Regions from separate parts of the Rummeliibacillus sp. GQ308 genome, predicted to be linked through region 2. Evidence: predicted binding sites of a transcription regulator. Region 2 holds the regulator's gene; each other region holds the start of a gene.
What was found. Region 2 encodes LexA, which represses DNA repair genes until DNA is damaged. Its sites were predicted from a motif close to CGAACATATGTTCG; they were not measured.
Positions count from the first base shown of each region.

Region 1: the regulator LexA is predicted to act here: its motif matches at 2,417-2,430, upstream of AC6CHJ_RS10515 (DUF722 domain-containing protein).
Region 3: the regulator LexA is predicted to act here: its motif matches at 3,021-3,034, upstream of AC6CHJ_RS06590 (carbohydrate kinase).

Region 1 is NZ_JCAXDQ010000001.1:2,102,011-2,108,305, forward strand. Features, by position in the region: gene AC6CHJ_RS10500 (HNH endonuclease) at 1-256, opposite strand, end outside; gene AC6CHJ_RS10505 (hypothetical protein) at 276-491, opposite strand; gene AC6CHJ_RS10510 (hypothetical protein) at 679-1,332, opposite strand; gene AC6CHJ_RS10515 (DUF722 domain-containing protein) at 1,819-2,235, opposite strand; gene AC6CHJ_RS10520 (hypothetical protein) at 2,455-2,970, opposite strand; gene AC6CHJ_RS10525 (hypothetical protein) at 2,975-3,214, opposite strand; gene AC6CHJ_RS10530 (hypothetical protein) at 3,253-3,447, opposite strand; gene dut (dUTP diphosphatase) at 3,470-3,892, opposite strand; gene AC6CHJ_RS10540 (hypothetical protein) at 3,889-4,236, opposite strand; gene AC6CHJ_RS10545 (organic solvent tolerance protein OstA) at 4,233-4,598, opposite strand; gene AC6CHJ_RS10550 (ERCC4 domain-containing protein) at 4,600-5,139, opposite strand; gene AC6CHJ_RS10555 (YopX family protein) at 5,136-5,549, opposite strand; gene AC6CHJ_RS10560 (hypothetical protein) at 5,536-5,976, opposite strand; gene AC6CHJ_RS10565 (hypothetical protein) at 5,987-6,208, opposite strand.
Region 2 is NZ_JCAXDQ010000001.1:943,508-950,068, forward strand. Features, by position in the region: gene AC6CHJ_RS04465 (hypothetical protein) at 86-394, opposite strand; gene AC6CHJ_RS04470 (GNAT family N-acetyltransferase) at 847-1,347, shown strand; gene lexA (transcriptional repressor LexA) at 1,497-2,111, opposite strand; gene yneA (cell division suppressor protein YneA) at 2,279-2,593, shown strand; gene AC6CHJ_RS04485 (YneB family resolvase-like protein) at 2,586-3,242, shown strand; gene AC6CHJ_RS04490 (DUF896 domain-containing protein) at 3,372-3,608, shown strand; gene tkt (transketolase) at 3,706-5,709, shown strand; gene sirA (sporulation inhibitor of replication protein SirA) at 5,850-6,290, shown strand; gene AC6CHJ_RS04505 (YneF family protein) at 6,424-6,561, shown strand, end outside.
Region 3 is NZ_JCAXDQ010000001.1:1,345,299-1,351,859, forward strand. Features, by position in the region: gene AC6CHJ_RS06575 (MDR family MFS transporter) at 1-249, shown strand, start outside; gene AC6CHJ_RS06580 (cysteine hydrolase family protein) at 296-844, opposite strand; gene AC6CHJ_RS06585 (amino acid permease) at 1,519-2,901, shown strand; gene AC6CHJ_RS06590 (carbohydrate kinase) at 3,047-4,156, shown strand; gene AC6CHJ_RS06595 (pseudouridine-5'-phosphate glycosidase) at 4,153-5,064, shown strand; gene AC6CHJ_RS06600 (carbon starvation CstA family protein) at 5,310-6,561, shown strand, end outside.

The DNA of each region.
Region 1 (6,295 bases), 1.2 Mb from region 2:
GGAAACCAAAACGATTGTGTCTTTTGTTGTGACAGTCTTTACAAAGTGTTCGAAGATTGTCATTGTCTAAAGCTAATTCAGGAAAGTCTTCAAGCTCTTGTATGTGATCAACCTCAAGGATTGTATCTTCATTGGTTTGAACTTTGCCTTCTTCCTTGCACCATTGGCACTCGTAGTTGTCACGCTTGAGGATTTCTAATCGCTTATGCTTCCAAGCGGTTGATAAGTAGAATGGATTGGCTTTTTTATATCTCATTTGTTGCTATCCCTCCACACTATTCAACCAGTTGATTGCACTTGTCACACTTTAGTTGATAAAGTTTAGCATTGTCAGTCATGTAGGTTGAAACCTCTAAGCTCCCACAATGAGGACATTTAATTAAATTTCCAATCACATTTCGAATTGCATCTATCTCAACAGATAAAGCATTTACATGTACTGAAGCAGTTTCTAATTGTTGTTTAAGTTTAGTGACATCCGTTTTTTGCATGTTATCCCTCCACAACTATTATCTAGGTCCATAGCGAACCTGACTTACACCCTCACAACAACACACGATAATTCATAGTCACCACATCGTAACGATCTTTAATGGACTGTTATCATGTGTCGTTATCAAGGCATAAGAAAAAGCCACATCGTTTTTGATGTGACTACTGTAATAATATTTCAAAGTTTTATTTTCCACGTTCCTCTTCAATCGCTTTGATCATAATGATAACTTCTTTGGTAGTCATATTAATTCCCAATTCACTTAAGTGATTTACTATCTCATTTAGTGAAAATTTATCAACACTATCGATATAATCTTTAATAATTGCTTTACTCTTCGGTATCCTACGATCTATTTTCCTAACGTTAATATTGTCTTTAATCTTATTTAAATTTTCAATTTCATTAAATATTTGTTTATTTAATTCTTTTTCAAACTTTTGAATGGTTTCTTTTTTGACTTTTTCTCCATACTCTAATAATTGTTTTTGAGTATAACTATCTTGTTTTTCATCCAATTCACTATTTGTGTCTACTGATTCTTCAACATTATTTACAACCTCAGCTATCCCGTTTTGTTTACTAATTAACGTAAGTGACAATTCTCTCAATTGTTTTGATAACTCTAAATGCTTGGAATCTGAAGAAATTTTGTTTTCAGAATCTTGTTTTAATGACAAGAAAATGGCTAAAATTGCTAAAGCTATTGATGTAGCACTAGATATAATTGATAGACTAGTTTCCCATTCAAGATAGTAATTCGCCAAAAGGATTATTACTATAAAAATAAAATAACTTGTTAACCATAACCAGTCTCTATTAGTCCAATTTTTAAACATTTAACGACCTCCTTTACACATTTTACATTTATAAAGTAAGGCTGTCATTAATACATTCAAAAAAAAGCCGCACTCGATTGAATGTGAACTTAAAAAACCACTCTTTACGAGTGGCCCATATCCAAAGGAAGAATCATGAAGCTTCTTATCAAAAACTCCATGCTATCACTTTACATGGTTTTTTAGTGAACTTCGCTAGTATTAGAAAGTTCAAGCAAATAAAGATTTAAATGCGAAGTAATATGCGAATATAGTAAATATAAACAAACAAACGATTTTTCTTTTTATCCATCGATTACTTTTCCAGTGAGGAATAACCAACCACAAAGCCATTGTTGAAAACATCCACGCATAAAACTTCCAACGGTCAATATAAAAAAATTGAATCGTATCCATTATATCCTTCAAGCCAAAGTTCCTCCTTATAAGAGTACATACAGAGCAATAGAATATTTTATTCGTTCTTTAGTATTGTTTATGCATCCCTTACACCCATCCTATGGCTTTTGCTGTCTTATCAAGTAACATATTTCTTTTACGTAAGACCTTATGCCTCGACATGTATAGTTTATCTGCAATATCTTCCCATTCGAAAAAGTCATTCCTACACCAATACCTCATGTCTACAATAGTTTTAGAATCACTGTCCAATGTTGTATACAATCCTTCGATTGCCTCCACAATCTTCTTGAGATTTTGGTAAAACGCATCCTGCATAAGTGCCATAGCCTTTTGCTGTGTCGAATTGGATATGTTACCGCTGGATATGCCACCGATCCGTTCTTCTTCCTGATACGGATAAAGCAATTCCCATTCGCGGTATTTCAATTGCTTTTTATTCTGTTCATGATTAATCCAATATTCTTCTATCTTTTTTATATCTGTACGCGTCAATGCTGCCACAATCTCACCTCTTTATTTCTAACTAAAAATAACTCATTTAAAGCCCCTTACAGCCATTTAGACAGCGAGAGGATTAAGACTATTAAAATAGTTCTAAAATCTCTCTAGTAGTCTTCTATGGCTTTTAATTGTATAATGGTTTGCTAAATCTAAATGTCGAACTTTGTATAGCTTAAATATACAAACTGACGTTCTATTCAAGGGTAAAAAATATATAGATTACGCCAAATCCCGTTCTTTCCGCCAAATAAACAAAGTACCGACTGTCACTTTCTTCATATCAGCAATTTCTTTTTCCGTGTATTTTTGTGCTTTCAAATCTTTGTATTCCTCCACAGTTAAATCAGCAAGCTTACCATACTTTTCTCTTGGAATATGTTCTTTTTTCCATATCTTCACGTAATGCTCAGTTGTATTCAGCTTTGTAGCAATTTTTTTATCAGTTAGACCAGCTTTTTTCATTTCTCTATATTTATTCAGTGTAAGCGTACCTAGCAAATTTTCTTTAAGATGGTGAATCTCGCTACCTTTTTCTTTAGCGGACAAATTTAGCAATTCGGTGCCAAGCTTTCGTAATTGCTTGTATGTTTGACAATTCCGGCAAGGTTCCAAGGAATCGTAATCCTTTTTTGTGCAAGGCTCACAATTCTTCTTAAAGATTTCAGTAGTCTGGTACATAATCTCAATGCGTTTAAGTTTTAACTCATTCTTTAACCGCCTTTCTGTTGGATTCATGTTGTTACCCTCCTATTCTTCTAATCTCGAAATTTTTTATAATCTTGTAGCCTTCTTGTTCTAAGGCGCGAATATAATGTTCTTCAAATGGCGTTACGACTGTCCAGTCTTTTTCTGTTCTGTGCTGCATTTCTACATACACATCATATTGCTTGCTATCCCTTTGCTTGTTATAAGCATTCACTCGTTCAACTTTTAGGCGAGCACGTGGATTTTCAATTAAGATTCCGTTTCTTACATTCATTGGTCCTCCTCCTTAGTTTTAAAATTATTAGCATCAAGCTACAGATTCTTTATCCCATTCATCCATTTATCTAATTCAGATTGTTTACATCTGCCGATAACTTTATAGCCATTTTGAAACCATTCAATTTCATTGATGGAAGTTATACGACATTTTTTATCCTCAAAATTTATCATTTGACCCTTTTTAACTTTCTCATTAGTAACAAGCATAAATGGTATAGATTCACTCATTTAGCATGCCTCCTCATTTCTTCTAAACCCCTGTGCTCCCAAATCCGTTTGCTCCACGATCACCACTACTCAATTCCGTTGCTTCCACAAGCTCAATGTCTGGTAGCTTTTGAAACACTGCCTGCGCCAGTTTGTATCCTCTAGGAATCTCGTAACGCTCGCTAGAAACGTTTTGAACAATAATGCTAACTTCTCCTATATATCCACTGTCCACTGTGCCTACAATCACATTTAATGGCGTTTTAGATGACACTCCACTTTTTGGGCGAATCTGAATTTCATAACCTGCCGGAATCTCAAATGCAATCCCTGTACCGACTGCCACTTTTTGAAATGGTGAGATGATTACTTGATCAAGTGCAAATAAATCAAAACCACTATCCGTTGTATATGCTCTAACTGGCATTACCGCATGTTCAGCAAGCTTTTTTACTTTTACTTTCATTCCACCAATGCCTCCCTAGCAATTTTATTTACATATGGAATCGTTTCATCTGGGTTTGTCCAGGTTTTCGTATCAGCTGCAATGGCTTCTAATGCTTCTCTTAATCGTTCCATTTCATTGGCTGTTTTCTTGCTCGATTCATTTAATTTTGTTTTCAATACTTCCAAATAAACAAGTAGATCCGTTGCTTCTTCCTGCGCGTGGTCAATCCATTCTTCCACAGAATAATCATCTGGATTGACCGTTGTACCGTACTTTGCATAGCCTTTAACCGTTTGGTTATCTAACAGTTGTCGTACTGCTAACAATGTTGGATTTGCTAAGATTAGTTCCTCTGTGGTCATTCTGTAGCACCCGCAAATTCATCAAACTCTACTTCATCTGTCTTCAATTGTTCTTCAGGAACTGAAACAACTCCATTGTTATCAACCTCGTATTTCACACCCTCATGCGGTTCTTCAACATCTTCAATACTTAGCTGACCTTCTGGCGTATCATCTTCCGGCTTACTTTCCATAACTTCTTTTGGTGTGCTGTATTGGTACGTTAAATCAACAAGGAAATACTGGCCATACTTGTTGAATTTCTCTGTGATTTTGTTCATCATTAAATTTTTATTTTCTTTTGCTGTTTCAACGATTTCTTCTGCCTCGATACGTGTATCTGCATAGTGTTGCTCCTTTTGATTAAGTTGTACTTTTGCCATGTTAAAACGCTCCCTTTTTTAGATATTCTTTAGCTTGATAATAGAAATGGTAATAGATATAATTTCCGCTGTATTTTTTATCAAGAAACACAATGCTGAATCCGTATCGTGCTTCAAAAGTTTTGAGTGTACCCAGCAATGCTTTTGGATCGTAACGACTTCTGTATTTGCCTGTAAGGATTTTTTCGTACCCGTCCTTATCCTCGCAAACTAAAACAAATGGATTTTGACTTGCTCGAATTAATTCATTTTCAAATGCTTTGCGTGTATCTTTCTGCAAGTTGCCTGTAATCTCATCAATCGAGTTTTTTCGCTCCAAGCAACTATTAAGATATAAATCTCTCGGAATGCCAAACTCAGGATTAGCGGGAATCATAGCAGAATAGTCGCCTGTTTTGAGTGCTTTGATTTTTACTGGAATATCCTTCGCATGTAAGTAGTCCAGGATATGGCCGTTTACATTTTCACGAGTATCAACCACAATGGTCATGGTTTTTAGGATTTTATTGATTTCTGTATCTGTGTAAGAGTAATGAATCAATGTGCAGCACCTTCTAATAGTTCTGGATTTTCGTAAATATTGCCGATGATTTCAACTTCCACTCCACTTTCCTTGCAAATCAACCAGCAGGACATTTGGTGGCATGCTTGAAAGCAACATAAATTTTCGTTGTATTTAACAATTCCACAAGCAACCACACGCCCACTAAATTGCAATATATCCCCTTCATAAATCTCACGACCATTTTTATCTTTAAGACCAGTGTATTGCATTACTTTCACTGCATCTAAGTTCATGAAAGTATATGGGTTTTGCATACTCTGGTGGTTAGGCGGAAGAACGAACTTGTGTGAATTTAGACTTCCATAGTTAAATTGATACAAGCAGAAATCTAAAACTCGCATTTTTTTGTTTAATGGTTCCCAAGCACGAAACTTAATTTCCCTCATCATTATTTCCTCCCTTCGCAAATGCAACAGCACGTTCATATATCTCCTGCGCCATCTTCTTTGATTCATCATTTTCAAATTGGCGATAATCCTCATAAATATCTATCCAACCATTTTTAGCAAGAACAACCGTCCAATCATGAAATAATTCAGTTGATTCAATATCGTTATTGAGCCAATTAATAATCGATTCGTTCTTTGTCCATCCACAGTATTGATGCAATGTTTTTTGAATGGTTATATCAATCGGTTTTGCGTTCGCCCATGATTTAAACCAATCTTCAATTTGCGGAAATACCTGTTCAGCTGCCTTCATAGTTTCAGGTGGCACAACTTTATGATTTTTCATTTCAATTTCACCAGATGGCAGCATGCTCATTTCAGCACCGGATTTCCAGATGGTTGAAAGTATTTTTAAAACTTGCATGGAAGTAAACTCACTCCTTCCTCAACCGAATTCCTTTATGCATTCTTACACCGCAATAATTTACATTTGCACCATAGCCAAATTCATTCATCATTCTTCCAAATTTATTTTTAGAATTAGGTTTAACACCTAAATCAAAACAATATCTAACGTAATTTTCATACAACGCTTTATGACTAATTTTGCAACCTTGTTCACGAATAACGTTATCTCTAATAAAATCTCCAACCATTTTGTTCACCTCTAAATTATTTAAGGGTTAGTGAAAAACATTTAAAATTAGCGAAAAAACAGCTATGGGTTACTAAACAAAAACCTC
Region 2 (6,561 bases):
GGTCTATTTCTATTTAGTCACAGACAATTAAAAAACTAAATATCATAACACACTATCGGGATTAGCAAGTCACCCATTTCAATCTTTAATAGATAAAGACGATCTCTATATTCTTAGTATGCTTAGAGAAAATCTCTTTTAATGAGGTATTAGCGATTTTAACATTAAGCAAAAATTCATTTGTATCATTAAAACTATCAGAAATATCCTTACTCTTGGTATCAGAACCTGGAAATACTTCTAAAAGTATATATCCTTGAGAGCTATTTGCTATATAGTATTTTGTTTTATGATAGTAGAATTCAACTTCTCTTCCAGTTGCCAAGTAATGTTGCAGAACTTCCAAGTCAATATAAGAACCGTCATCATTTTCTGAAGTTTTAAAAGTATCCATCTTTCAAACCCACCTCTGTCACTTTTTAATATTAGTCTTGCTTACTTCACCCAGATAACCTTAATCCTAAACAATAATAGTAGCCTTATCACGTTCATATTTAAGCGCTTCGGAAAGCAAAAATGTTGTGTTTTTGCTTCACTCAATTGTCGAGAGATATTTTTGCGCAATAGAAGATGTGTTAAACCATCTGACTGTTAAATCTAAAAATTTATAACCCTGTATTTACCTATATTATACACTGTAATATATTTACTTATATTGAATAATGGAAGTTTTTAAGTTTTATTACAATTATGTATGGCGCTAGAATGAAAAATCAGGAAGAGTAGAGTTTATTACTGGTGAATACTTTGTACAGCATATTATGAGAATAATCGTATGATATGTGACTATGTTTTGAATGTGCAAGGAGGTAGTGGATTGTATTAAGAGAGGAGAAAAAATAGAAAATGATTGAATTACGAAAAATAACTGGAGATAACATAGAGAAAGTAATAGCACTTGAAGTTGAAGAAAACCAAAAAGACTTTATAGAAACTACTAACCTAAGAAGCTTTGCAGATGCTCATATGTTGAATGCAGAAGGGATATTTGCTGCACCCTATGCCATTTATGCCGGTGAAGTGGTGGTTGGATTTTTGATGTATATTTATGATACGTTGGATCACGAATCGTTTGAAAAAGAAGATTTTTACGGCAAGAAGAGCTATTTTATTTGGCATATTATGATTGGAAAGAGTTACCAAGGGAAAGGCTATGGCAAACTTGCATTTGAAAAAGTGTTGAAGGAAATAGTAACGTGGCCATTTGGTGAAGCAGAATATATAGCTCTCTTTTATCAAACAAGTAATATCAAAGCTAAAACATTATACGCTTCATTTAAATTTGAAGATACAGGTATTATTCAGGGTAAGTCCATGTTGGCGATTAAAAAGCTAGTTGAGAAATAAAAGAAACATGCAATGTTTTCATACTGCAAAATAGCACTTTAAGTAGGCGCAAAATAAAACTAATTTAACACCCGCGCTATCTGTTTTGTGTTTATAAAAAAACAATCAGTCTACAGGTAATGTAATAGACTCGATTGTTTTTTTAAGTATCAGTATATGTTTCGATAAAGACCAACAACTTTACCAAGAACAGCAACGTTTTCAACAATTATTGGCTCCATAGAGGAATTCTCTGGTTGTAAACGGAAGTGTCCCTTTTCTTTATAAAAACGTTTTACTGTTGCTTCGTTCTCCTCCGTCATAGCTACTACGATATCTCCATTATTGGCAGTTGCCTGTTGTTTGACAATCACATAGTCTCCATCGAGAATTCCTGCCTCTATCATAGATTCACCCATGATTTCGAGCATAAAAATATGGTCATCTGATCCACCGTAAGTGTCAGGAATAGGGAAGTACTCTTCAATATTTTCGATAGCGGTGATAGGTAACCCGGCAGTTACTTTCCCAACTAAAGGAACATGCATAACACCCTGTTTGGTAACATTTCCTTGATCTAAGATTTCAATAGCGCGCGGTTTTGTCGGGTCTCTGCGAATCAGCCCTTTGCTTTCCAATCTATTCAAATGGCCGTGGACAGTTGAACTGGAAGCTAAACCTACAGCTTCGCCTATTTCTCGTACAGAAGGCGGATATCCTTTAGTGCGTACTTCTTCTTTTATAAATTCCAATATATCATCTTGTCTTTTTGATACCTTTTTCAATTTGCTCACCCTCTTATCAGCAATTTTCTTTAATTGTTAAATGAAGTATAACATGTCTATTAAACGGATGCAAACATAGGTTCGAAATATATTTGACAAAAACGCATGTTCGTATTATATTGAATTATATAAACTACGAACAAACATTCGATGAAGGGGAGATCCTTATGAACTGGATTAAAAAAAATCGAAATACCACCTATTTATTTGCATTCATATTCGCCATTATGGTTATTCTTATGGTCATCAATCGGGATACAACTAGCTACACAAACATAGAAGTCCAAGAAGGAGATACTTTATGGTCGCTATCTGGACTTTATAAAGGGGATTTATCCAAAAGTGAGTGGGTTTCTTTAGTGAAAGATAAAAACAATATTATTGACGGACGCATTATAGCTGGTCATACTTTATCTATTCCTGCGTACAAAAAAACTAGCACAAATAAAAGAGGAATAGAGTTGGCGAGTGAAAATGAATAGAGGGAAAGAAGCAGTATTATATTGCCGTGTGAGTACAGAAAAAGAATCCCAAGATTCTTCGCTAGAACGGCAAGAAAGTGAACTAAAAGAGTTTGCCAAAACAAAAGGCTATAATGTTATGAGTGTATTTAAAGATCGACATAGCGGCTATGACGTAGAACGCGAGGGACTCATGGATTTGCTGGATTATATTAAAGAACAACATATTACAGCATTGTTTGTGCAGGATGAAACGCGATTAGGACGAGGGAATGGTCGCATGGCCGTATTACATCTACTTAATAAAATGGAAGTGACTATTTTTACGCTTAATAATGCAGGCAATATCCAGCTGAATGAAATGGATACAATGTTGCTTGAAATATTGGCACTAGTAGAGGAATATCAAAGGAAATTACATAATGCCAAAATACGTCGTGGGATGAAAAGGGCTGTACAAAACGGCTATAGGCCTGAAAATAACTTAAAGGATCGGGGCAATCCAGAAGGTAGAGAAAGAATTGATGCTCCGATTGAACAGATTATTCAATTGAGAAATAAAGGGCTAACATTTGAAGAAATCACTTCTACTCTAAATGGATTGGGCTTCCAACTTAGCAAAGCAACAGTACATAGACGCTATAAAGAATTCGAAGAGCACAATAATTAATTGTAAACTGTCGAAAAGTTTACTTTCGAATACTGGTTGGCTTGATATGCAAATAATGCTTAACGCTTGCACTTAAAACATATTTTACATACTCTTTAAGATATGAAGAATATGAAAGGGTGTATATAAATGTTGCCAAAAGAAAAGATTGACCGTATTAATTTCCTGTCTAGAAAATCAAAAGCAGAAGGACTAAGTGTCGAGGAAGCAAAAGAACAAACAGCACTTCGAAAAGAATATCTGGATACATTCCGTAATTCCATGAGAGACACCATTGAGCATGTCCGAGTATTTGATCCAAATGGCGATGAAGTAACACCGGAAAAGGTAAAGGAAATTCAAAAACGAAATAATCCTTTAAATTAATAAGGTAAAGTAAATGTCGAAAAAATATTGTTTTCTGACATAATGTTGACTAAACTGTAATAGAATAATACTTTGCTTTCAGAAAGGATGTCTATTCATGACGCTACAAGCAGATCAGCTTGCAATTAATACAATTCGAACTTTGTCGATTGATGCAATCGAAAAAGCAAATTCTGGTCATCCAGGTTTACCAATGGGTGCAGCACCAATGGCTTACACGCTATGGACAAAACAAATGCAACATAATCCAAAAAATCCAAAATGGTTTAACCGTGACAGATTTGTATTGTCAGCAGGACATGGTTCAATGTTATTATACAGCCTACTTCATTTAGGTGGTTATGACTTACCGATGGATGAAATTAAAAACTTCCGTCAATGGAATTCATTAACTCCTGGTCATCCTGAATTTGGGCACACTGCTGGAGTAGAAGCGACAACTGGTCCACTGGGGCAAGGGATTGCTATGGCTGTTGGTATGGCGATGGCTGAAGCACATTTAGCAGGAGTATACAACACACCAGAACATTCTATTGTAGATCATTATACATTCGCGCTTTGCGGAGATGGAGATTTAATGGAAGGTGTATCTGCAGAAGCAGCTTCACTTGCTGGCCATTTGCAATTAGATAAACTAATTGTCTTATACGATAGTAATGATATTTCATTAGATGGTGATTTGAATAAATCATTCTCAGATAATACAGCTGAACGTTTTAAAGCATATGGCTGGAATTATATCTTGGTTGACGATGGCAATGATATTGAAGCTATTAATTCAGCAATCGAAAAAGCAAAAACTCATAAAGGACAACCTACATTAATTGAGATTAAAACAGTTATTGGCTTTGGTTCTCCTAACAAATCAGGTAAATCATCATCTCACGGTGCACCGCTTGGCGTTGATGAAGTTCTACTAACAAAACAAGCTTATCAATGGGAAAATGAAGATTTCTTCGTTCCTGAGGAAGTATACGAAACATTTAAAGAAGCAGCGAAAATTCAAGGGGAAGAAGCTGAATCTGTATGGAACGAACAATTCCAAGCATACAAACAAGCATACCCAGAACTTTCTGCACAGCTAGAAAAAGCAATTAATGGAGAGCTGCCTGAAGACTTTGACGCAGAAATCAAAGCTTTCGAGCCAGGCAAATCGGTAGCTACACGTTCATCCTCAGGTGATGTGATTAATGCGTTAGCTAAGAAATTGCCTTCTTTCTTTGGAGGAAGTGCTGACTTAGCTGGCTCTAATAAAACTACTATTAAGGATGCAGGAGATTTCTCTGCAACTGAACGAGCTGGACGTAATATTTGGTTCGGTGTTCGTGAGTTTGCAATGGGTGCTGCATTAAATGGTATGGCTTTGCATGGCGGTCTTCACGTGTTTGGTGGAACATTCTTTGTCTTCTCTGACTATGTGCGCCCTGCCGTACGTTTATCTGCACTTATGGGACTTCCTGTGACATATGTGTTTACACATGATTCTATTGCTGTTGGTGAAGACGGTCCAACACATGAGCCAATTGAACATTTAGCAGCATTGCGTGCGATGCCGAACCTCTCTGTTATCCGTCCTGCTGATGCTAACGAATCTGCCGCTGCATGGAAGCTTGCAGTATCATCTAAAAATAAACCTACTGCTTTAGTGTTGTCACGACAAAACCTGCCAGTGCTTGATGTAGATGTGAATGCAATCTATACAGGCGTTGAAAAAGGTGCTTATGTTGTTGAAAAGGCAGACAAAGAAGTGGCTGATGCATTGCTATTAGCAACCGGTTCTGAAGTACAGTTAGCTGTTGCTGCTAAAAATGCATTAGCTGGTGAAGGAATTGATGTTACAGTTGTATCAATGCCAGATCTAGGCCGTTTCGACGAACAAGATGCAGCATATAAAGAAAGCGTATTGCCTAAAAACGTAACAAAACGATTAGCAATTGAAATGGCTTCTTCATTTGGTTGGCATAAATATGTTGGTTTTGAAGGTGATGTTTTAGCTATTGACCGATTCGGAGCTAGTGCACCTGGAGAAACAGTAATCGAAGAATATGGCTTTACAGTAAACAACGTAGTAGAGAAAGTTAAAGCTTTAATGGCAAAATAAATAGAAATACCAAAAAGTAGAGGGAATATGCCTCTACTTTTTGTTTTTTGACAAAGAAAGTGGGGTATTTACAGTTTAAATTGACAAAATATTCACTTGATTGAAGGTATACTTAGTAGAAAGAAAGGGGCGGCTTAAAAATGCGTGTTTACTCAATCTTTCATATTAAACCAAAACATCAATCATTTATATATGGTAGAGAACGTCTTCTATTCGAATTAATTAATGGGGTCAAAACGAACCAAAATAATTTTTATCCTTCACAGGAATTAGCTTATTTATGTGAGACATTGCCTGTTGAGGATATTGAAACTAGCATAGAAAAACATTTACATACTAGTTTTTCTGCTATTAATATTAAAAACCATGAAATCTATTTAAGTAATCAATTCAAAGGGGATCTTCACATAGAAATTCAGCCATACTATCTAAATGTTTATTGTATTGGCTCCCGTATGTTAGAGTTAGATTTATTTGCAACATTATCAAAAATTAGCTCTGGTTTTATTGGCTTCAATAAGGGCGAAATGGAATGTGGCTGGTTAAAACCTCCAAAATTTTCTGTTCTGGCAGAAAGTTAACAGTGCCTCTTTACTAGAAGGAGAAAGACTCGGTCACCAAAAATAAGAGAAATAGTAGTGTCGATGACATTTTTGTTGTATAATCCTCTTTGGAGAGATATTCTCGTATGCACAATTTAGAGGAGGAAATTAGTTGAATACTGGACTAGCGATTACATTAATTATTGTAGCGTTAATTATTGGTTTAGTTGGCGGATTCTTTATTGCAAGACAATATATGATGAAATACCTGAAAGAAAACCCACCAATCAATGAACAAATGTTACGTATG
Region 3 (6,561 bases), 400 kb from region 2:
TCTATTGGTGCAGCAGTTTTTGGTGTACTGTTCAATACTGCTACAAGTAGTAAACTTGCTGACATGCATGCAAGCCATATCAATTTAAACGGTACATTTGACACGAAGTTATTTTCGCCAGAACAAATCGAAAGTATTATAAATATTATAGCTGGCGGCATTCACTCTGTTTATACAGGGGCGTTTATTTTTGCGATTATAGGATTTATTTTCTCCATCTTTATCGCTAAAAGAAAAACCGAAGCATAACAAAAAGAAACCCATTAAACGAGTAATTGTTTAATGGGTTCTTTTTTTATAAAACATTCGCGCCCAAAGCTTCTTTGAAGTGTCTTAGAGCCCATTTATGGCCATCTTCGTTAAAGCTTGCAACTGCATCAGAATAAATATGGAGGTGATATCCTAAATTGTAAGCATCGACAGCTGTATGTAATACACAGATATCTGTACACACGCCAGCCAAATATAATTCATTAATTTTTCTTTCTCGTAATAGCAGTTCCAAATTGGTTCCGGCAAAAGAGCTATAACGTGTTTTGTCCATCCATTTGACATTAGGCAGGTGTTTTATCTCTTCGTACAGAGTCTGGACGCTATGGTATAATTCTCTGCCTTTTGTTCCCCTTATATTATGAGAAGGAAAAAGTGCAGTTTCTGGATGGAATTGATCATTTTCTTCATGCAAATCACAAGCAAAAATCACTAGCTCTCCTTTGTTTACAAATTCATTAATGTGTTCAATCATCTTTTCTTCAATCATTTGTCCAGGGTCTCCACAAGTAAGCAACCCATCTGTAGCTACAAAATCATACGTATAGTCAATAATAATTAATGCTTTCTCCATTTAATAAACAGCTCCTTTGTGTCTTTACATATATCATGACATAATTGAAGGGTAATTACGAAAAAACTCAAAATAAAAAATATTTTGCATATTTATATTTTCTAGACTATAATAACAAAAAACAAGAAGGGTGTTGGAGCTAATGGATCAAACTGTAGGAAAAAAGTTAAATAAGCAAGCATTGCTCTTTGTTTTTATACATTCTATCTTCTTTCTAAATCTTGCTTTTGATTTTATCGAAATCCCGATTCATTAAAATAAACATGAATAAAAGATGATCTTCTAGGCTTTTCTTATGCAGATTACTGCGCAAGGGAAGCTTTTTTTATAAGGTTATATTTATGGAGAAGCGAAAGTTGTCGAAAAAAACATTGACACTTTCGACAATTTTAAATTATATTTCTAGTATAAAGTTTTAGAAATCAGTAGGCTGACACTTTATTTTAGGTCGCTTTATTGTATAGCGGTTTGAAAACTATATTTGTAGAACACAATGATTAGCAAATTTGCTGCTTTAAAGCCTCATACTAATAAATGTTACCGCTTACAAAGGGGTGTTCTGATTGACTTTGCAACAAGATGAACAAAAAGTGTTGGTTAAACAAGGGGAAATATCTGCGGGAGCACAGGAAGAAACACATTTAAAGAGAAAATTAAAATCTCGCCATCTGACAATGATTTCAATTGGCGGTGCGATTGGTACTGGTTTATTTTTAAGCAGTGGTTCAGCCATTCATACAGCAGGGCCAGGTGGAGCGCTGCTCGGTTATATGTTAGTTGGAGCAATGGTCTATTTTGTTATGACAAGCTTAGGAGAAATGGCTGCATATATGCCAACAAGTGGATCGTTTAGTTCATACGCCTCCAAGTTTGTTGACCCTGCTTTTGGATTTTCAATAGGTTGGTTGTATTGGTTTAACTGGGCAATGACAATTGCTGCGGAATTGACCGCATCTACAATGATTATGAAATTTTGGTTTCCGGATAGCCCCTCATGGATCTGGAGCGGCGCATTTTTAGCTATTATATTCTTGCTAAATTATTTATCAGTTAAAGGCTATGGTGAAGGTGAGTATTGGCTATCGTTAATCAAAGTTAGTGCTATTGTTATTTTCTTAATTGTCGGAGTCTTAATGATTTTCGGAATTATGGGTGGCGAAGCAGTAGGGTTTAAAAACTTTACAATGGGGGACGCGCCTTTCTCAGGAGGTATTCTAGGAGTATTCGTAGTCTTTATTGCGGCTGGTTTCTCCTTCCAAGGGACTGAGATTGTCGGTGTAGCAGCAGGGGAAAGTGAAGACCCTGCCAAAAATGTTCCTAAAGCAATCAAAAGCGTATTTTGGCGGATCTTGTTATTCTACGTTTTTGCTATCTTTGTAATAGGATTATTAATTCCATATACAAATGCCAATTTACAAAATGATTCAGTTATGGTGAGTCCATTTACATTAGTATTGAAAAAAGCAGGGATTGCTTTCGCTGCGTCTCTTATGAATGCAGTTATATTGTCTGCCGTATTATCAGCAGGAAATTCAAGTGTCTACGCTTCAACTCGTATGCTGTTTTCAATGGCGAAGGAGGGACAAGCACCTCGAATTTTTGGTAAATTAAATAAACGCGGTGTACCAGTAGTGAGTATGATTTTCACTTGTGCAATTGGCGCACTTGCATTCTTAGCATCATTTTTCGGTGATGGAACTGTTTACTTGTGGTTAATGAATGCCATTGGTATTACTGGATTTATATTCTGGTTAGGTATTTCAGTGAGCCATTATCGTTTCCGGAAAGGATTTTTAGCGCAAGGGCATTCATTAGATGAATTACCTTATCGTGCCAAGTGGTTCCCGATTGGACCGATTTTCGCAGTTGCATGCGGTATAATTGTGATTATTGCACAAAACTTCCAAGCCTTTTTAGCTGATAAAGTTGACTGGGGAAGTGTAGTAGCAGCTTATCTAGGTATCCCATTATTTTTAATCTTGTTCTTTGGTTATAAATTTGTCAGAAAGTCTAAAATTGTTAAACCAGAGGAAATGGATTTTACGTTTAAAGATTAACGATAAAAAGAAGCAGGTATATTCCTGCTTCTTTTTTTGTTGATTAAAATGAAAAGGCTTTCATATTTTTATTGACAACAGCTAGAAAACATATTATGATTAAACAAATGTTTGGTTAATAAACATATGTTTGAAAGGTGATAAGATGCCTGAAAAAATAACTGATAAAGAGCAGTTGATTTTGAATGCAATACGCAAGAATCCTTATGTGTCGCAGCAAGAGCTTGCAGAGATGTTAGGCTTATCGCGTCCATCAATTGCTAATATGATTTCTGGTTTAACTAAACGAGGTAATATTTTGGGTAGGGCCTATATTTTAAGTGAATCCGAACAAATCATATGTGTTGGCGGAGCCAATATTGATCGTAAATTTCATATCAAAGATAGCGCTCAACTAGGCACTTCGAATCCAAGTTACACTACCCAAAATGCTGGAGGAGTAGCCCGTAATATTGCAGAGAATTTAGGAAGACTTGGTTGTGATGTGTCGCTGTTATCTGCAAGTGGTCTTGATATGGATTGGTCATTCATTGAAGACGCATCATCTCTTTATATGAAGCTTGATACAGTAGCTAAATTCCCTGAAAAGGCAACAGGTTCTTATACTGCTGTTTTGGATGCACAGGGTGAATTAATAATAGCCCTTGCAGATATGGAAGTATATGAAGCTATCACGCCTGATTTGCTGTTGAAAAATGAAGCTTTATTAAGTCAATCCAAATGCATTGTGGCAGATTTGAATTGCCCTAAGGAAACCATCCAATTTTTGTGCAGCTTTGCTAAAAGTCATAACTTGCCAATTGTAATAATTCCTGTTTCATCTCCGAAAATGAATCGCTTGCCAGATGATTTGGCAGGGGTATCATGGATAATTACCAACCGAGATGAATCGGAAACTTACTTTAATACTGAAATTAAAACAAATGAAGATTGGAAAAAGGCTGTTGAAAAGTGGCTAGATTTAGGTATTGCTAATGTAGTCATCACAAATGGCAAAGAGGGGTCTATGATAGGTAATAGAAATGAAGGAATCCTACATATCCCACCCATCCCAGTCGATGAAATTGCTGATGTAACAGGAGCGGGAGATGCGTTTTCATCTGCTGTAATTTACTCTTGGCTAGAAGGAAAACCTTTAACCGAAATAGCTAGAGCTGCAAGTGTGAATGCTTCAAAAACATTAGCATCTCCATATACGGTTAGACAAAATTTATCCGCAATACAATTACAAAAAGACATGGAGGAATTATCATGAATGAATACATCACTTTATCTGAGGAAGTACGTGCAGCAAAAGAACAAGGGAAACCAGTAGTGGCTTTAGAGTCAACCATTATCTCTCATGGCATGCCTTATCCGCAGAATGTAAAAACAGCTCGTGAAGTAGAGCAAATAATCCGTGATAATGGGGCAGTCCCAGCAACAATTGCTATAGTGGATGGAAAAATAAAAATTGGCCTATCAGATGAGGAATTAGAAATGTTCGGCAAGAGCTCAGATGTAGCGAAAGCGTCACGCCGTGATTTAGCTTATTTGCTTGCTACAAAAAAACTTGGAGCAACTACTGTAGCTGCAACAATGATTTGTGCAGAAGTAGCTGGAATCAATATATTTGTTACGGGTGGTATTGGCGGTGCTCATAGAGGTGCTGAAAACACCATGGATATTTCAGCAGATTTAGAGGAATTGGGTCAAACAAATGTGGCAGTAGTTTGTGCTGGAGCTAAATCTATTCTAGACTTAGGATTAACTATGGAATATCTTGAAACAAAAGGTGTACCGGTAATCGGTTATAACACGGACGTACTACCAGCTTTCTATACACGCAAAAGCGAATTCCCCGTCAACTTTAAAGCAGAAGATGTAGAGACAATTGCTTCAACATTAAAAGTGAAATGGGATTTAGGCCTTAAAGGCGGAGCTGTTATTGCCAATCCAATTCCTGAAGAATATGCAATGGACGAATCTGTAATTAATGAAGTGATTGAATCTGCATTAAAAGAAGCAGAAGAAAAACAAATTACGGGTAAAAATGTAACTCCTTTCTTATTAGGAAAGGTAAAAGAACTAACAAAAGGTAAAAGTCTTGATGCCAACATTGCATTAGTGAAAAATAATGCAGTGATTGGTGCAAAACTAGCTGTCAACTACAATCAACTTTAAGTATTAACAAATTAGATAAATAGAATAGAAAATGAGTGGCCTTAATCTGAAAGATTAAGGCCTTTTATTTTGGAGAAATAGTTTTAAAATTGTCGAGCTTCTTCTTTATATATATAAACATTAAAATTATTTTGTTTTCCAGATTATATTATTATATAATTCAGAATAAACTGTATATTAATCTTTTGCCAGGATGAGAGAAAAAGAGATTTATACAGAATTAGAATCATAAGGGGGCAGGAAAATTGAAAGCATTAAGATCCATCATATTATGGGGAGTAATTTCTGCTATTGGGGCAATAAGTTTTGGTTATGTTGCTTTAAAACGTGGTGAAAGTATCAATGCAATATGGATTTTGACCGCAGCTCTTTGCGTTTATGCTATTGCCTATCGTTTTTACAGTAAATTTATAGCGAATAAGGTTTTTCAGCTCGATGATTCTAGACAAACGCCAGCAGTAGTGAACAATGATGGAAAAGACTATGTTCCTACGAATAAATGGGTTTTATTTGGACATCATTTTGCGGCTATTGCAGGAGCGGGTCCGCTTGTTGGGCCAATTTTAGCTGCACAAATGGGCTATTTGCCTGGAACACTTTGGATTGTGGTAGGCGTTGTGGTGGCTGGAGCAGTTCAAGATTTTATTATTCTATTCGGATCAATGCGACGCAACGGAAAATCGTTAGGTGAAATGATTAAAGATGAAATTGGCAAAGTAACAGGCATTATTGCAATGGTAGGAATTTTAGGCATTATGGTCATATTATTAGCTGTATTGGCTCTAGTCGTTGTTAAGGCTTTAGCGGGTAGCCCTTGGGGTATGTTCACCATCGCAGCAACGATTCCTATTGCTATTTTAATGGGGATCTATATGAGGTATATCCGTCCGGGAAGAGTGGGCGAAGGTTCAATCATCGGTATTATTCTATTAATATTATCTCTTTATTTCGGACAATATGTATCAGAACATGAAACGTTAGCGCAAATGTTTACCTTTAAAGGCGAAACAATTGCTCTTATGATGATCGCTTATGGTTTTATTGCTTCTGTATTGCCGGTTTGGCTTTTGCTGGCTCCGCGTGATTATTTAAGTACGTTTTTAAAAGTAGGAACTATTGCCGGCTTGGCGCTAGGCATATTAATTGTAGCTCCTTCATTAGAAATGCCTGCTGTAACCAAATTTATTGATGGTACTGGTCCTGTCTTTTCAGGTAACCTTTTCCCATTCCTATTTATTACTATAGCTTGTGGATCGGTATCAGGGTTCCATGCATTAGTTTCATCAGGTACTACTCCAAAAATGATTGAGCGTGAATCACATGCGAGAGCAATCGGCTATGGAGCTATGCTAACTGAATCTTTTGTAGCTGTGATGGCCATGATAGCAGCATGTGTTCTTACACCAGGTATCTATTTTGCTATCAACAGCCCTGCAGCTGCAATTGGCACTGATGCTGTTACTGTAGCTGCTACAATAAGTGATTGGGGTTTTAAAT